3 regions of the Desulfosediminicola ganghwensis genome follow, and region 1 is predicted to be linked to each of the others. Evidence: riboswitches for the same ligand, from Rfam matches in the RefSeq annotation. Region 1 holds a riboswitch; each other region holds the start of a gene.

Region 1 (5,887 bases):
CGCACCGCTTCAAAGAAATAAAGCTTTTCATACACACCGGTAATCCTGCCACCTGGCTTTTCGCGGCTAACCATAAAGTTAAGTCGGAGGTTATATTCTTCCGGCTGAGCGTTCATCCCGCTGAAGACAAAGATCCGGTTTTTCATCCTAGGTGAAAGAGCAATAGTCTTAAACGCGTTGTCGTCAAGGGTGAGAACAACATCAGGCTGATATTGCTCTATTTCCTGCATGGCCAGCATTGCCTGCTGCTGAATAAGAGCTGGCCTATTATTGGTACGCTTGGTATCCATATAATAGGTGCGCACAACCAGATTTTCATCCACAATCCAGCCTGATCTGGCCAGGCCCGCTATTGCACCGTCATGCTGGGGCTGACCGCAGAGGTGCCCCGCTTCATAACTGTGGACGATAAAGAGTTTCTTTATCGCCAGAGAAGATGCTGAGAGTTGAGCGGCCCCCTCATGCGGCAAAAAAAGTACCAGCACCCAAAGGGAACACACCAAACTTACATTTGCTTTTTTTCTCAATCCTGACAAAACCTTATGCCCATATACAGAGATCATAACGCTCTACTCATTTAAATAAAAGAGAAGCCTACCTACACGAAACCATTGCCACATCAGACTGTCATCGCAGCTTTTATCGACAAACTGGAGTTGAATGTAAACTACTCCCCAGCAGTCAACAACAGAAACATGGTCCCTTTCTCCTTATCAGCATCTCCTGAAAAAAATCTATCAAAACCCTGAAAACACTATTTTTTTCCAAAAATCGACGATACCATTTTCCCATAACCCGGCAGCGCCCGTAATAAAGATGACTATAATCCCCGAAGAGTTCAATTAATCCTTTAACATATCAGGCAACAAACCGGCTTGACTATTTTTTTTTTATACACTATTTCTGCAGGATAAATAGGCCGGGTTCCGGAAACATAATAATCAGAATCAAGGGCTTAGCAACAAACACTACAAATGCTTACTGGTGATCTTTAAATGATCCGGGTAGCTGATCAACCATTGGTCAGTTCCCGCAGGGAATCCGGTGTAATTCCGGAACGGACCCGCCGCTGTGAGTGAGGACGAACACCGCATATACCACTGTGCTGTAATTTCAGGTTGAAATCGGGTAAACGGTACGGGAAGGTGCGGTAAGTAGGGTGATCCACGAGTCAGAATATCTGCCAGCCAAGCCTATTGTTCTCGGAGAGATGGTAAATCCCCGGGCTGACACTTGTCGGTTCGGGGATTTTTCTATCTCCCTCCGGCACCAGATTGGCAACAGCATCGCGGCGTCTGATAACAGTATTGAGCGTCGCCCTCGGTTGCCGGGAGGGAGTATGAGCAGCTATTCGATATTTCTGGTTCTTTTTGGAGCCTACATTTTTTTCCTCATCGCCACGGGTTACTACTTTAACCGGAGGCAAAAAACCGTGAGGGATTTTCTATTGGCCGGCAAGAGCGCCGGAACGTTCTCCATTGGTTTTTCCGCAGCCGCATCCTGGCTGACCGCCGGAGCCATGCTGGCGGTTATCGGCTTTTTTATCCTTCTTGGCATGGGCTCTGTCTGGGGATTTGTGGCCCCAAATATTATCGCACTCCTGATTATCGCTCTTCTGGTCAAAAAGATCAGATCAATCCCAGCCATGACCCAGCCCGAACTGCTGGAAATCCGCTATGGTTCATTTATCCGCACTCCTGTGGCTATGATCATCATCGTGGTAATGATCCTCTTTGCCGTGGCCGACATCAAGGGCTTTGCCATGGTGCTGCAAATCTTTTATGGCATATCCAACCTGCAGGCTGCATTGATAGTAGGATTATCCGTCGCGGTCTATGTTACTCTGGGTGGCCTGTCTGCGGTCATTGCCTCCGATACTGTGCAGTTTCTCTGCCTGTCATTCTTCGTGCTGATTTTCTCGGTCCTGGTCATGGGCAATGGCGCTGAAACCAGCAGCCAGGCGATATCAACCATGGTTACAACCACAGGTGCGGACTGGTGGAACCCACTCTCAATCGGGTTGCCTATGGTACTCATCTTTAGCGTTGCCATCATCCCCGGCTGGATAACTGAACAAGACCCCTGGCAGAAAGTATGGGCAGCAAGAGACTCCCGGTCAGCACGCAACGGCATGCTCTTCGGCTCTTTATTGGTCACTCTTGTTTTCGGAGGCTGTGCCTTCATAGCTCTGGGCCTGAGAAACATCTATCCTGATATTGCCGCGGCCGGCTTTCCCATGGGAATGGCCCAGGCAGAGCCTGCTCTTTTGCATTTCATCGTCAGTCAGAACTATTCAGATATTATCGTGGCCCTCTGCGCTGTAGCGCTTGCTGCTGCTGCCATGTCCTGCGCCGACACTTTTGCTGCGTCTGGTGCCTCATGCGTGGCCCGTGATATATATCAACGACTCTTCCATCCCGCAGCATCGATGAGTGAAATGATGCTGGTCAACAGGCTGAGTGTGCTCCTTATCATCGCCTGCGCCACCATTGGCTCTTTTCTGATTGACTCGATTATCGACGCCATCCATATCGCCACCTTCATAGCCAGTGCCTCATATTTTTTCGCGTTGATGGGAGGTATGTACTGGAAAGGAGGAACCGCAGCAGGAGCAGGGGCTTCCATGTGCACCGGCTTTTTAAGTCAGTGCGCTTTTGTAGCCTATGATCTGTTCAACACCCTGCCCGGAGCGCCACCCGCACTTGAGGCTGTGCATCCAATCCTGATGGGACATGGCGTTATAGTCGCCATGGCTGTCAGTGGACTCGTTTATGTTGGTGTATCTCTCGTTACCGCTCCATCGCCGACATTCAGGCTGGCACCATTTTTTGCCGATGAGGGTAAAGTATTGGCAGCAGCAGCCCCTCAAAACAATTTCCCTGAGCCGGTCTTCCCCCGTGAAATGACTATTACTGAACGCGTCGAGGAGGACCAGATTTACCTTCGCGCCCAGGTCATTCTGCCCCGGGATCTTACCTGGCAGAGCATTGTAAATCTCATTCCACAGGGCTTTGCCCACTGGATCGTTTTCTCTGGTCAGGATTCGATACGGAGATGTACGGAAGCCGAGATCCAATCCTGCGTCTCTTTCACCTGCGGGGAAACTGTGCAGAAAGGTTACCTTGAGATTGAAGGCTACGGTAGGCCGGTCCATGAGCTGAAACGTGAGCTGGCACGTGCGTACGATGAAATCATGCAAAGTGCAGAAGCACCTCATTAAACAGGGCCATACAAAAAAAATGCCCCGAGCCGCATATGCGACCGGGGCATTTTTTTAACTCGAAGAGAATCGCAGGTTATCTGGCCATTACAAACTGACCATTTTTCACCTGCACCATGACCATGGAGTCCACTCCCAGTCCGTTATGGTCTTCTTCGGTAATATTATAGATACCTGAGATACCAATATAGTTTTTCGTCCCTTCAATCTCAGCCCGAATCGCCTCTCGATCGGTACCCACCTTTTCAATCGCGTTTGCCACCATCATAATAGCGTCCCAGGCGTAACCGGAGTGCGTGTTGATCGGGAACTGTGTATCGTACCCTTTTTCTTTATAAAGAGTTACAAATTCCTGAATAATGGCTTTCTGCGGGTCACTATCCGGCAGTTCGTCCACCACCATCAGCTTGGTGGCAGGCATCCGGTCTCCTTCACTGGCGCTGCCGGCAAGCTCGATATACTTGGGATCAGGCAGACCATGACACTGAAAAAGTGGAAGTTCAATACCTAACTGTGCCTTGTTTTTGGCAATAATGGAGCCTGCCGGGCCGATTGTCCAGGCAACAATGGCTTGTGGTTGAGCATTCTTCACCTTGGTCAACTGGGCGGTCATGTCAGTGTCCCGGGTACCGAACGATTCGCGGGCAACGATCTCGATTCCATATTCTGCAGCCAGTTTATCCATCCAGCGGGCACCATCTTTACCAAAACCATCTGCGGCTGAAAGTAGCGCGATTTTGCTCAGCCCTTTTTCCTGCAAATAATTAAAGAGTCGTCCTACGGCGATACTTGAACGCTGTGGTGACTTAAAAACGTACTTATATGGGCCGAACTTACCACCCATAATCACCGGATCACCGCCAACGGTCATAAAGATCGGGGTCTGGCCCTTATCCACAACCTTTTTTACATTCATACCTGTATCGGTCAGGGTTGGACCGATAATGGCAACCACATTCTCTTTGTGGATGAATTTCTTGGCAATGGAGGCAGTTTTAGCCGGGTTAGCCTCGGTATCGGCAATGATCAGCTCCAGCTTTTTGCCGTTAATACCGCCTTCTCCGTTTATTTTCTCCACCACCATCTCGGCGACCAGCTTCGTCGGCGTTCCGATAAAAGCCGCCCGGCCGGAAAGATCGAAAAACGCACCGAGCTTGATGGTCTCCGTGGCAAAAGCCGCGGGGGCCAGCAACGGTATCATGGTCAATGCTGCCAGTAATCGTTTCATACTCGTTCCCCTCTTTCTCAATTGTGTTTATCAGACGATTTCATCCTGTATTCTATTGTCGAACACGCGCTGACTCTTCCGCTCCGAGCGCGGCAAACCACCATATTCCGTTACCTCTACCTTTACCGAAACCAGCAACTGCTTTTTAACCTGATGGACCACTTCCTGAATGAGGTCATGAACACGTATATTCCCTACCCCTTCAGCCCGCTCTACCACCAGATTCATGTGATCACGGCCCGAGTCGTCCCGTCGCAGATGGATCTGGTACTCCGAACCCAATCCGGGCACCGCCGACAGGATAGTGTCGATGCCGGAGGGGTAAATATTCACCCCTCGAAACTTGATGGTATCGTCGGACCGCCCCCTGATACGTGAATGACGTGGCAGGACAGAACCGCAGGTACATGCCCCCGGTATCTTTCTGGTGATATCTCTGGTTCGATAGCGAATGAGAGGTGATCCCTCCTTGCAGAGGGTGGTAATGACCATCTCACCCCATTCACCGTCAACCACTGGTTGCAGTGTCTGCGGATCAAGAATTTCCAGCAGATAATAGTCACCCCAGTAGTGAATGCAGTCGTGATCGGAGCACTCTATCCCGGTACCAGGCCCATACAACTCGGTTAACCCCGTAATATCAAACAGCTCTGCACCCCCAAAAAGGTCAGAGATCTTCTGTCGCATGGAGCGGCTGGAGCGCTCTGAACCGTAAATAATCCTATTCACCGCGATCTTGTCGGCAATACCCCGTTTATGGATCTCTTCGGCCATGAGCAGAGCCATGGATGCCGTCGAACAAAATACAGTCGACTGGAAATCGAGCAGAAACTGAATCTGCATATCGATATTGCCAGGCCCGATTGGAACTGCCAAAGCACCTATTTTTTCTGCCCCCAACTGAAAACCCATACCAGCGGTCCAGACACCATAACCAACAGCAATCTGCACCCTGTCCAGAGGCGTCACGCCCGCCATCTGATAGCAGCGGGCAAAAAAGTAGATCCAGTCATCGAGATCTTTTTGCGTATAACAAAGCACCTTGCGTTTACCGGTGGTGCCGGAACTGGCATGAACCCGTACCAGCTGCTCGAACGGCACCGAACGGAGCGGAAACGGGTAGCCATCACGCAGATCGTCGGCCGTGGTAAAGGGGAGTTTCTGCAGGTCGGCAAGGCTTTCAATATCGGCCGGCGTCACCCCGGCCTCTTCAAATGCTTTTCGATAATGGGCCGAACCCTCGTAGGCGTGGGAAACGGTCCACTTCAACCCTTTCAGCTGATGGGCCTCGAGTTCCTCCCTGCCGGCAAAGTCAGGCATAAAATTTCTGGTATGCATTGCGGGTTTCTCCAAACGTATATTAGTCAGACCCGCAGCCCCAAGACGGCTGGCTGCAGGCTTTTCATCACTTGCCGCTCCTAAGAATGCAGAGCGTAGAG
Region 2 (5,887 bases), 670 kb from region 1:
ACGCGTGGTCGCTCTTCCCTTGGAACCGGGATACTATCTTCCAGCTGATCAAGGGCGAGGGTAAACTGCTGTACCATTTTGTCCGCTTCGGTGGTTTTGCCAGTCAGAAGTCCAAGCAGTCGCCAGTAGTCAAACATCTGATCGATATTAGTAGGCTGCAGGGATACAACAGTAATTCCGGCCGAGCGGAGCTTGGAGATAAGCTCTGGCACTGAGCGTGATATCATGGGGCGGATAAGAATCAGGTCCGGCCTGGCGGCAAGAAATTTTTCCGTATTGTCACGATAACTGAAACGATTCTTATCAGAAATTGAGGCTGGGTAGTTATCTGAACGGCCAATACCGATAAACTCCTCGTCACAACCTAAAAAAGCGAGGTTTTCAGTGTGAGCGGGATAAAGGGAAATGATCCTGCTGAATGGCTTGTCAAATCGGATGGTGCTTCCCTCATCGTCCGTAATTTCGGTCATCTGGGCGAAGGCTGACTGGCCATATAGAGCGAAGCTCAATAGACAAATCAACACCCCGAGTTTACTCATCCTCTTAATGTTCATTGTTGTACCTGTACTGTATATGCGGATTTCCCAGGGCCTGATGTACGATATCGGCATGAACCCTGAAAACAGTTTGCAGTAATTCAGAAGTGAGAATGTCTTCAACAGAGCCGGATGCTGCTATTTGCCCATTTTCCATAACAATAAGCTCATCACAGTAGGCAGCAGCGAGATCGAGGTCATGGATAGCTCCAACTACAGTTATCGAGTCATGGTCTACTCTTTCCCGAAGTGCCTGCATAATATCTATGGAATGCCGGACATCGAGGCTTGCTGTGGGTTCATCAAGTACAAGGACTTCGGTGTTCTGGGCAAGCGCCCGTGCCACCAGTACTCTTTGCCTTTCGCCACCTGAAAGCCTGGTTACCATTCGGTTACGGAGTTGGTAAATGTCAAGTGTCTTAATGGCTTCCATAACCAGGTCGATATCTTTTTGCGAAGGTGTGCCGAACCTGTCAATAAACGGGTGTCGGCCCATCATTACCACTTCAAAGACGGAGTATTCGAAATGAAGTGCCACGTTCTGGGGTACAAATGAAAGCACTTTAGCAAGATCAAGTTTTGGCAGGCGGTGGACTACAGTTCCACGCAGCTGCACCTTGCCTCGGGTTGGCTGTCGGCTGCCGTTTAACAGGTTGATGAGTGTAGTTTTTCCGCTGCCGTTGGGGCCGATAAGCCCATACATTTTCCCCTTTTTTAACTGAAAATTAAGCCCTGAAAGGCAGGGGTGATTGCGGTATTGGTAATAGCAATCGGATACCTGGTAGACGATGGAACTGTTTTCAGGCATATCCCCTCCCAAGCTGGCGTTTTCTGAAGATGTAACAGAAGAAGGGGCCACCGATAAGCGCAGTCAATACTCCGATTGGTATTTCGTGGGGAAGAATTGCGCGGGTAACGGTGTCCGCGACCAGCAGCAGGATAGAACCGGCAAGAAATGACGCAGGTAAAAGAATCCTGTTATCAGGCCCTGTTATCATTCGAAGCATATGGGGAACAATGAGGCCGACAAAGCCGATGACACCAGATACAGCGACACAGATCGCTGTAATAAGAGAAGCACTTATCAGGAGTTGCCTGCGGATTTTGGCACTATCCACTCCGAGAGTGTCAGCGGTGGTGGTGCCTAGCGCCATAATATTGAGATCCCTGGCATAGTAGCAACAAAAGAGCAGACATGGAGCTAGAATCAGTAAAAGAAGCCCTGCATCGTGCCACGATTTACCGATAAATGAGCCCATCAACCAGAAAATGATAACACCCACCTCTTCGTCAGCCATGTATTTTATAAAGCCGATTCCCGCTGAGAGTATTGCTGCTACAATAACGCCCGAAAGGATAAGGGTATTTGAGGAAAGTTGCGGATCGTCCGAAGAAAGATAAAACACCGCTCCAAGTGTTGTAACAGCTCCAATAAATGCAAAAAAGGGAACTAAATATGAGACAGGCAGGGATATGCCGATAATCGATAGTATAAAGGCTGTAGAAGCACCAAATGCCGCACCGGATGAAATGCCGAGAGTATACGGGTCGGCCAGAGGGTTAAGCAGTATTGCCTGAAATATACCTCCGGCAAGGGCGAGGCCTCCTCCGACAAGGGCCGCAACGAGTATGCGCGGCAACCGTACATCCATGATGATGACAGAGTTGGTGGTATTTACAGCTGCACTGAGCCCTGGTTGATCGAAAAGCGTCTGCCAGAGTGTTGCGATAACATCGGCTGCAGATATGCTGATATAGCCCATACCGGTTGCAGTGATAATTACAGCAACGAGTACAGTTATCAGTGAGCCAAAAAGTAGTTTTGCCTTGCCGCGCATTACTCTCCTTAAAATAAAAAGCAAAATCCGGACAGCAAACAAAATACCAGGGAACCGGGGCAATGTTCATTTAAGCAATTAACACACCAGCATATACTGAAGAAAGTGCAGGCAGTAGTATTCAGCAAGTGCGAAAAAACAAAAAAAAATCCCGAATCACTCTAACAGTGATCCGGGATAGCCCTGGTTATCCGAAATCGATGTGCTGGAAAAATCTGTCCGCGATTTACTCCAGCATATTTTCAGGCAGGTCTTCTGACTCCCGGATCATCCTCTCCCCAGGCCTTCCCATCCTGTAATGGACAGTGGCATAGTTCCGGGGGTTGTCACCGGTTACAGCGGCGGGCCCGTCTTCGATTTTCACGAAGTTCCCTTTTCAGCTCAAAGGCGTATGCATTTCCTTATTATGAGCACCTGAATGTATAGTTATTCGTTACCCAGATAGAAAGGGGATGTCAAGTGTCAAAAAGGGAGGATTGATTATAAATTCTGAGTATATTGAAGTTTTTCGGCTATACATGATTTTTTGTTTGACGTTTTGTCCGATGATTGAACACCATCAGTGGTGGGGATAATTCGCAATTGTATAGTGCCAGGGAGGTATATCATGGATAAGACCGATCTGTCACACGACGTAGACGGCAAAGCTGGGGTTGGTGGAAGTAACGTCAAAATTTGCAGGCTTGGAAGACACTATGAGAGATAGTCAGTGTCGAACTTCAGCTGGGAGTGGCACGAGATGATACTTCTTGCAGAGTAAGGTCAGGCCCAGTAGTACGCCTAACGTCAATTCAACCTGGTCGGAAGAATTGAAAAAGCCGGGGCAGCGTGTTGAGCTGCCCTGGCTTTTTCTTTTTATAAGGTCAGGTAGTAGTAGATGAGGCCTACCATGATAAGACTGATCACCCGAAAAGACTGGCTGCATACGATAAGTTGTGCGGCTACCCTGGGTTTAAAGATACCGGCATAATACGGGAATTGATGGCGAAATGCCCTCAGGGGTGACGACAGGATATTGCCTACCAGTAAGGCGAGTATGATTTCTCTTTGAGATAATGCTCCTTGCTGCAGCAACGCTCCGGCAGCGGCCAGACCGGCGGTCAGTTCAGCTGCAAGGTGCAGGGTGATGATCCCCATAGCCTGCGGGGAAAGCCACGGAATCCAAGCAAGGTACCCGGCTGCAAGCTCTTCGAGTTCACGAAAATATCCGATGCGATGTACTATAAATATAATGATATAGATCGGTACCGTGAACTTGATGATTTTGCGGATACGTCGCTTAAAGCGTTTCCAGCTTTTTTCCCACGCCCCCTGCCAGTCAATTCCCTTATTCTCAGTTGTTTCGTGTGGAGAGGCCGATATGTCAGGCTTCGGCAGAATGAACCGGCTGATGACCACAATTAAACCTGTGCGAAGTACCGCTGCGCCTAATGTGATGCTTATATAAATGAAAGCGGCACCGTGGATAAGTGGAACGGTGATGAAAAATATGGTCGGCAAATGAACAAAGTAGGTCGGCAGACTGTTGAACAGGTTGGCGAGAATCAGTTCTTTTCTGGAAAGCTGTTTTTTGTCATATGCTTCGGCAAGCAGGGTGTTTGCTGCAACACCTGAAAATATTGCCATTGAAAATGAAGCTCCGGCAGTATTCGACATGTTGCCAAGCTGGACAAGAGGTCTGGCGAGTGAGGCTATCCATCGGGTCCAATTAAGGGCTTCGATCAAATTGGCGACAATGAGACCGATGGAAATGAAAATAAGAAGTCGAATCAGGGGCCAGCAGAGCTGACCCCACAGCATGACAAAGAATTCCGGTGTTATCTCCATATGGATGATCCGTAACTAAAAAAAAAATAAATAGCCGAGTTACCGAAGAACAGTCTGGTTATTCAGTACCTTGACAACACAGTGTGTTCTATTCGGGTAGTTGTAACATTGAGTCGGCATAAATGCCATTGGGATCATTCATGATCAGGAGATCTCTGACCTGATGCTGCATCTTTCGATAGATGTTTACCAGAAAAGACGACGCAAAAAAGTCAGGAAAAACAGAAATAGTCGCATTGGTCAGCTGTTTGATGAGTTTGTCACGAACAGATATCTCTCTTTTAATGTAAACTGTCGAATAATCGTCCAAACCGGCAAGCTCTGCCGCAGCGACGACAGCGTCTGAGAGGCCGCCAAGCTCGTCGACCAGATCGATTTCCTTTGCCTTCATGCCTGAAAAAACACGCCCTTCGGCAATGAGTTCCATTCGATCCTGCTCAATTCCACGGCCATTCTCCACAATAGAGAGAAACCTTTCATAGCCGTTTTCAACAGTAAGCTGGATTGATCGCCTGAGGCTCTCCGGCAGCGGCTGGGTTACGTTCAGACCAGCTGAGAGGCTGGTGGTGCCGACGCCGTCACTGTATACGCCAATTTCGGCAAGAGTATCTTCGAAGGTCGGTATGGCGCCGAAAATACCGATTGAGCCGGTGAGAGTTGTGGGAGAAGCCCAGATCTGATCAGCATCAGCCGAAATCCAGTATGCGCCGGAAGCGGCGAGTGCACCCATAGAGACCACAATCGGTTTACCTGCCTCTTTTAGTTCAAGAACCTCCTGTCGGATGATCTCGGAGGCGAAGGCTGAACCACCACCGGAATTTATTCTCAATACCACCGCTTTTACAGATTGATTTTCCCGGGCATCCCGCAGGAGTTTGCCAAGTGATTCACTGCCGATCACCCCTGCAGGCTGGTTACCTCCGACGATTTTTCCCTCAGCAACAACGATGCCGATTACATCTCCGTTATTATTGTAGGAATTGTAAGACTGATCAACAAAACTGAGATAGTTATTGAGCGTAATCAGATTTTCACTGGCGTTATCTGTGGCTTTTTTGAGGAATCGCTTGAAATCGTTGTGAGTCAGAACTTTGTCCACCAGACCATTATCGAGGGCCAGTTGCGCAGTGTCTCCACCTGCGGCAGCAAGGTTGGTGGCAATATTTTCAATATAATTGGGTATAACTTCAGGCGAAAAACCACGCTGGAGGGCTATGCTGCCTGAAAAGCTCTCCCAAAGATCATTGAGCCATTGGCTATTCTGACTTCTGGCGTACTCGGACATCGAGTTTCGGGTGAAGGGTTCAAGAGCTGATTTATAGTCGCCAACCTTGAATACATGATAATTTACTTTAAGTTTGTCGATGGCCTCTTTGAAATAGAGTGGGTAGGTGCCGAAACCGTGCAGATCAACACCGCCCATGGGGTTGACTATAATGGTATCTGCATAGGAGGCGAGGTAGTACTGTTTCTGGGTATAAAAGTCTTCTGAAGCATAGACCTTTTTCCCTTTTTGGCGAAAAGCGTTCAGCGCTTCACCTATGGTGTTCATCTGGTTGAGGCCTGCAGCACCCAGATTTTTCAAATCGAGAAGAATAGCTGTGATAGCGTTATCGTCTGCAGCGGTCTCGATTGCATCAATTACGTCCTGGAGAAGCACATAGCGTTGTTTCTGCTCAGAGCCTG
Region 3 (5,887 bases), 2.7 Mb from region 1:
ATGGCGGCAATCCTGACGGCGAGTCGCTCTATCTTGCCGAGGGCCCCAAGAGGCTTGGTCTTCATGTCAATTTTCTTTTGAGCTGCTGTCCGTATTTCTTCAGACAGCGGCTGAATCTTCCGGATGAGATTGGTCAGTGGCAGGGAGAGCAGGGAGTTGGCGGCAGACTGGTTGCTGGTAGAAGGAACGGCCCTGGCAGGTGGGCCGGGTGAAAATGTAGTAGACGTGGTTGTATCTGAGCTGAAATCGAGAACATATTTCAGCGCGTTGCCATCTGCTATTGCGGGCATTACCGAGGCAGCGTCTTCAGCCGTTAAAAACTTTTCAATAAGAAGGAGCAGCCCTTCCCCGTGCAGCCTGCAGAATTTGACAGCCTCGAACATGTCTGCCCTGGTAGGGCCGTAACTGCCAATAAGCTGATTTTCTTTATAATGTAGTAGGTTCAGGAGGTTTGTGTCCAACTCCTCATTTTTCTTGAGGCCGGAGAAAAAACCAAGTTTGCCGCCTTTTTTCAACTTGGTGATGCAAAGTGCGCAGGCGATCGGGCTGTCACAACAGTTGATGGCCAGATCAAAATCGCTATCCACGGTATCTTTCACCACGGCAATTTGGTGGGTGGAGGTGAATGGTGTCGTTTTCGCTATCTTCTCTTCACTTTGTTCGATAACAGTAACCATGCAACCCCGGACCTGGCAGGCCAGGGCGGTGAGGAGTCCTACGGTTCCACCGCCATAAATAATGACACGTTCCCGGCCTGAGATGTTGAGCGTTGCCAGGCAATGGAGAACACAGGCGATGGGTTCGGTAAAGACCAACAGTCTGGGATCTTGTATGCCTTCTGCCGGTATGAGTGAACGGTTGGGAACATCAAGCCAACTGCTGAACCCCCCGTCAGAGTGAAACCCGATGATTTTCATCTCTTCACAGAGGTTATCTCGTCCGTTGAGGCAATAGCTGCATTTCCAACAGGCCTGGCCCGGCCAGATGGTAAACAACTCACCGCTGCTTTCATTGATCGCCGCCACTTCATGACCGAGTACTCTCGGCAGTTTCAGATCGCGATGACCACTTTTCCACATCTTGGCATCTGTGCGACAGATGGCGCAATAGAGCACCTTGAGCCGGATGTGGCCCTCAGTCGGTTGGTCAAGCTGCTTGGGGTTGACGCTTGTCGAGGAAAGCTGTTGTATCGCGGTGAGTTGAATTCGCTGTTGCATGTCAGGGAGTGTATTCGGTTTCGGTAATGGTTAGCTGCATAATCCTGGCATCCGGATAACCATTTTCATGTAGCTGTTTCAGGTTCTCTACAACCAGCTGATACTGCTCAGGGGGATAGACACTGGCTTTGCTCATCTTGCAGATTTCAATGTTCTCCTGCCTGAAGCGGAAGTAGCGGTCGGCTTCTTTAAGGACCAATAGCTTCATCAGTTGAGAACCTCGCTTTTCAGTTTCTCAAGACGGGAAAGGCTGGCCTCCCGGTCACTGCTTTGGGCTCGTACCCACTCATGCAAAAGCTGAAGAGCCTTGCCGCTGGTAAGGATGGCATCGGCCATTTTGACACCCTCTTTCATGGTGGTACAGAGGCCACGCAGGTGGAAAATACAGGCGCTGTTTAAGAGGATTGCGTCGCGTTTCGCCCCGTTTATCTGACCGGCAAGCAGCGCGAGCATCTGTTTTGCTGCTTCCTGACGATCTGTCTCGGGAGCAAGTTCTTCAGGCTGATGTTGTATCAGGCCACAATCCTCTGGGGTGAAACTGAATTCTGTGAGCGTACCTCCATGCAGACGGACTCCGTAGGTAGTGCCGCAGACGGACGCCTCGTCCATCCCCTTATCACTTCCCTCAATTGAGCCGTACATGACCATTGCGTCAAGATAGCCGATGGAGTCCATCACCCTGGCGACAGGCATCAGTAATTCACGGGAGTAGACACCGCGCACTCCATATCTGGGCAGGGCGGGATTAGCCAGGGAGGCTGCGATATTTAATGGTGAACCGAAGCGAATCTGTGAGAGTATTCTCCCCAATGCCAGGGGGTGAACCTGCGGGCTCATACCGTTAAACAGGCCAAGCCCTGTGGTCTCGATGGAGTTAGCGACAATATCGACACTGCATTCGACATCGACCCCGAGACTTTCAGCAATGTCCACTGTTCCGCAGGTGGAGGAAATGGCCCGGGCGCCGTGACGGGCAACCTTTACGCCACCGGCAGCGGCGATAATTGAGGCGGCAGTGGAGATATTGAAAGTCTTAAAACTGTCCATGCCGGTACCGCAATTGTCAACGACCTCGTCAGCACAACGCAGGTGAGTTTTAGTGGTGTCGAGGTCGTAAATCGCTCGCCATCCACCGGCAACCTCGGGAGCGGATTCACCTTTGGAGGTGAGGGCTGCGAGAAAGGCGCCCTGCTGCATCTCGGTTACCTCGTTGTTGAGTACCATGCAGAAGGCTTCATAGGATTGAGCTTCGCTCAGGTCGGTCTTGTTAATAAGCTGACCGATGAGTCCCCCGAATTTCTGGTTGTTATCAATGTCCATGAGATTTTGTCCGGCTGAAGGTTGTAAAAAAATACTGACCGAGGTGTGATGCAGCCCGGGACAGCTCTGCAGTATCAGCCTGGCAGGGATGAGAGGAGGGACCTCATAGCGGATTCTGGCAAAGCAGGTGGGTCCTCTCTCTGTATCTCCTGCAAGCCCTGCCGCTGCATTAAAAAAAAAATGCCTCGGCGGGATCTGTCAGGCAATACAGAGAACTCCAGTGGAACTCTGAAGGCGACATGAACATATCGCCTGCGGGCAGGCTTTCTGACTTACGGATTAACCTGTTGCGGCCACCTTCCCAGAGCATAAGCTCCAGTGATCAGCCGAATAGTTCAGGGCATGGACATTGACCGGTAACTGGTGAAAAAAACGGTTCGTTGCCCAGCCGCAGCAGACTCCGCTTACAGCAATGACTGGCTTGTGCCGGATTTGCACCGGCTTTCCTATTATCCCCGGTGCCTGACTGGTAATCAGGCCCGGACGCACCCGCTAGCTTTCTATATACCTGTGCCTGGCAGTGCTGGCAACAAGATATCTTTTGGGGATTGTTGCAAAAGGGCATCTCCGTGCGCTATGGTGCGTTTTTTAAAGCAAGGGGCAGGGGAATTTTTTTACAGGAGGGTTGACGATGTCTCTGGATGACTACTCAGATGAGTTTATCATAATGGCGTACAGCTATGATCGTTATGGTGTGATGGAAGCGCCTGACGGTTTCGGCACCAGGACCGGGGATTGTGGTGATACTGTAGAATTTTATCTTTTGGTGGAGAACGAGCGTGTCGAGGGGCTCACTTTTCAAATAAACGGCTGTCTGAATACATTTGCCTGCGCCAATACTATCAGCTATCTGGCAGAGGGGTGCCAGTTAAGTGAATGCTGGGAGATTACGCCGGAAAAAATTATTGAGTACCTGAAAACACTTCCAGCTGACCATCATCATTGTGCAGAACTGGCTGTCGGCGCCTTTTATCACAGCTTGAATGATTATACCGGTAAAAGACGGCAATAAGGGTCGCGGCAGGAGCGATAGAAATACGGCAGCCAGTCCTCTCAGATGGGAATGTGTTCTTTTTTTTAATGGTGACGAATGACTTCAGTTAGCGAACGACCATTACCGGGATGTCGCAGCGGGATAGTACCCGATGGGTGACACTGCCCAGAAAAAGACCCTCAATGTCACTCAGTCCCCTTGAGCCCATGACTATCAGATCACATCCTTCGTTATTGGCAATTTTGCAAATCTCATCACCGGGGTGAAAGGCAGAGCTGATGACTTCGTTATAGGTAATTCTGTGATCGTTGAGGTAGTTGCGATACGGTTTGAGAACGGTATCCGCCTCTTCCTTCTGGGCGTTAATAGCTTCTTCGCGTGGTTTACCGGTGATAATGGCAGGAATAAGCCCGGTAATGTACACCAGCACGATTTCGGCCTCCATTGCCGTGGCCAGGGCGATGGCATGCTCTTTGGCAGTTCTGGATGTTTTGGAACCATCGACGGGGAGCAGGATCTTGGTGAATTTTTTCATTGCGGGGCCTCCTTGGTGATAGGACCGTTGCGGTACGGTTGCTGCCTGAAGTGGGGAGCCGGTCGTGCAAACAGCTGGAACCGGATGCAGATCGTGAGCAGCATCATGAACTGTGCTCATTCCTTTCTTTTATTGTATTGGAGGGGGGGAGAGGATGTCAAACCCCAGAAGGGGCTGCAGCCGGGAGGAAAGAACGTGCAATAATCGGCAGGTACAAAATATTCTGTATTGTACCTGCCGATTATCTGGCCTTGGTCAGAAGTTCTTACCAGGGTAGGCAAATCGTGTGGCGCTTCAATTAGTTTTTGAAGCTGTGGATGGGGGCCGGAATACGGCCGCCCCAACCGATGAATCGGGAAGACTTACCGGTATTGCGCAACTCCATGATCGGGCTGGCACCAAACAGGCCGCCGAAGCTGACATGATCACCAGCTTCCATGCCGGGGACAGGGATGAGGCGGGCTGCGGTGGTCTTGTTGTTGATCATGCCGAGTGCCATTTCATCGGCGATAATGGCGGAGATGGTGTCGGCATCAGTTGACCCGGGAATGGGAACCATATCAAGACCAACAGAGCAGACGCAGGTCATGGCCTCAAGTTTTTCCATACAGAGTGCGCCCTCGCCGACCGCATCGGCAAGCACGGAATCTTCCATCACCGGAATAAAGGCGCCGGAGAGCCCGCCGACATTTTTAGAGGCGAAGATACCGCCTTTTTTCACCGCGTCGTTCAGCATGGCAAGAATAGCGGTGGAGCCGGGGGCTCCGACCGCGTCAACACCGAGAATCTTGAAGATCTCGCCGACGCTGTCGCCGATAGCCGGGGTTGGGGCAAGAGAGAGGTCAACCACACCGAACTCGATACCGAGGGCCTTGGAGACCTGTCGGCCGACGAGCTCACCGCAGCGGGTAACCCGGAAGGTGGTCTGTTTGATCTCTTCGGCGATTTCGTCAAGGGGCAGGGGTTTGGTACCGTTGTGATCCTCGATCAGTCTCTCCAGTGACCTGGCGATAACGCCGGGACCGCTGACGCCGACATTAAGCACAACGTCAGCCTCTTCTAGTCCGTGGATGGCACCGGCCATAAAAGGATTGTCGCCGGGCTGATTGCAGAACACAACAAACTTGGCGGCGCCGAAGCCGTTTTGCTCTTTGGTTTTTTCGGCGATCTCCTTGATGGTGGGGCCCATCATGGCCAGAGCATCCATGTTGATACCTTTCTGGCTGGTACCTATATTGATGGATGCGCAAATTTTATCAGTCTGGGCAAGAGCTTCGGGCAGCGACTTGACGTATTCATGGTCGGTGGCTGTCATGCCTTTTTCCACCTGGGCAGAGAAGCCACCCAGGATATCAACGCCCACTGCTGTGGCAGCGCGATCAAGAGCTTTGGCAAGTTCAACAAAGCCGTGCTGATCAAAGCCCGAGCCAACGAAGGCGATTGGGGTGACGGAAATACGCTTATTAACGATGGGGATGCCGAGATTTCGACTGATCTCATTGCAGGTTGCGACGAAATTTCCGGCAAATCTGACGATCTTTTCTTCAACTTTTCGGCAGGTATCCTCAACATCGGTGCCACGGCAATCAAGCAGGTTGATACCCATGGTGACGGTGCGCACGTCGAGATTCTCTTTCTGAATCATCTCAACGGTGGCGAGAATCTGGTCTGAACGTAACATGATCAACTCCTGGTCGTGAAATGTGAGGATTAATGCAAAGTAACTTCGTGGGTTGCCTGAAAAATATCATTATGCTGCATCATTACTTTCAGGTCGGTCTCTTCGGAGAACAGAGCCAGCGACTCCTGAACGGTGGCAAT

What was found. Region 1 has a riboswitch for cobalamin ahead of FCL45_RS11175 (sodium:solute symporter family protein). Riboswitches for the same ligand answer to the same signal wherever they lie in the genome.
Region 2: linked by a shared signal. The riboswitch ahead of FCL45_RS13965 (FecCD family ABC transporter permease) and the one ahead of FCL45_RS11175 (sodium:solute symporter family protein) in region 1 are both predicted to bind cobalamin.
Region 3: linked by a shared signal. The riboswitch ahead of trpD (anthranilate phosphoribosyltransferase) and the one ahead of FCL45_RS11175 (sodium:solute symporter family protein) in region 1 are both predicted to bind cobalamin.

The regions. Positions count from the first base shown of each region.
Region 1 is NZ_CP050699.1:2,620,777-2,626,663, reverse strand. Features, by position in the region: gene FCL45_RS11180 (ABC transporter substrate-binding protein) at 1-485, opposite strand, end outside; cobalamin riboswitch at 986-1,202, shown strand; gene FCL45_RS11175 (sodium:solute symporter family protein) at 1,340-3,220, shown strand; gene FCL45_RS11170 (ABC transporter substrate-binding protein) at 3,297-4,448, opposite strand; gene FCL45_RS25005 (ATP-binding cassette domain-containing protein) at 4,479-5,887, opposite strand, start outside.
Region 2 is NZ_CP050699.1:3,289,438-3,295,324, forward strand. Features, by position in the region: gene FCL45_RS13955 (ABC transporter substrate-binding protein) at 1-554, opposite strand, end outside; gene FCL45_RS13960 (ABC transporter ATP-binding protein) at 544-1,344, opposite strand; gene FCL45_RS13965 (FecCD family ABC transporter permease) at 1,337-2,374, opposite strand; cobalamin riboswitch at 2,603-2,807, opposite strand; gene FCL45_RS13970 (hypothetical protein) at 3,230-4,201, opposite strand; gene sppA (signal peptide peptidase SppA) at 4,290-5,887, opposite strand, start outside.
Region 3 is NZ_CP050699.1:5,622,851-5,628,737, reverse strand. Features, by position in the region: gene cobT (nicotinate-nucleotide--dimethylbenzimidazole phosphoribosyltransferase) at 1-1,217, opposite strand, end outside; gene FCL45_RS24180 (hypothetical protein) at 1,219-1,425, opposite strand; gene trpD (anthranilate phosphoribosyltransferase) at 1,425-2,537, opposite strand; cobalamin riboswitch at 2,778-3,045, opposite strand; gene FCL45_RS24170 (iron-sulfur cluster assembly scaffold protein) at 3,169-3,549, shown strand; gene FCL45_RS24165 (universal stress protein) at 3,638-4,066, opposite strand; gene FCL45_RS24160 (PFL family protein) at 4,365-5,747, opposite strand; gene FCL45_RS24155 (glycine cleavage system transcriptional repressor) at 5,777-5,887, opposite strand, start outside.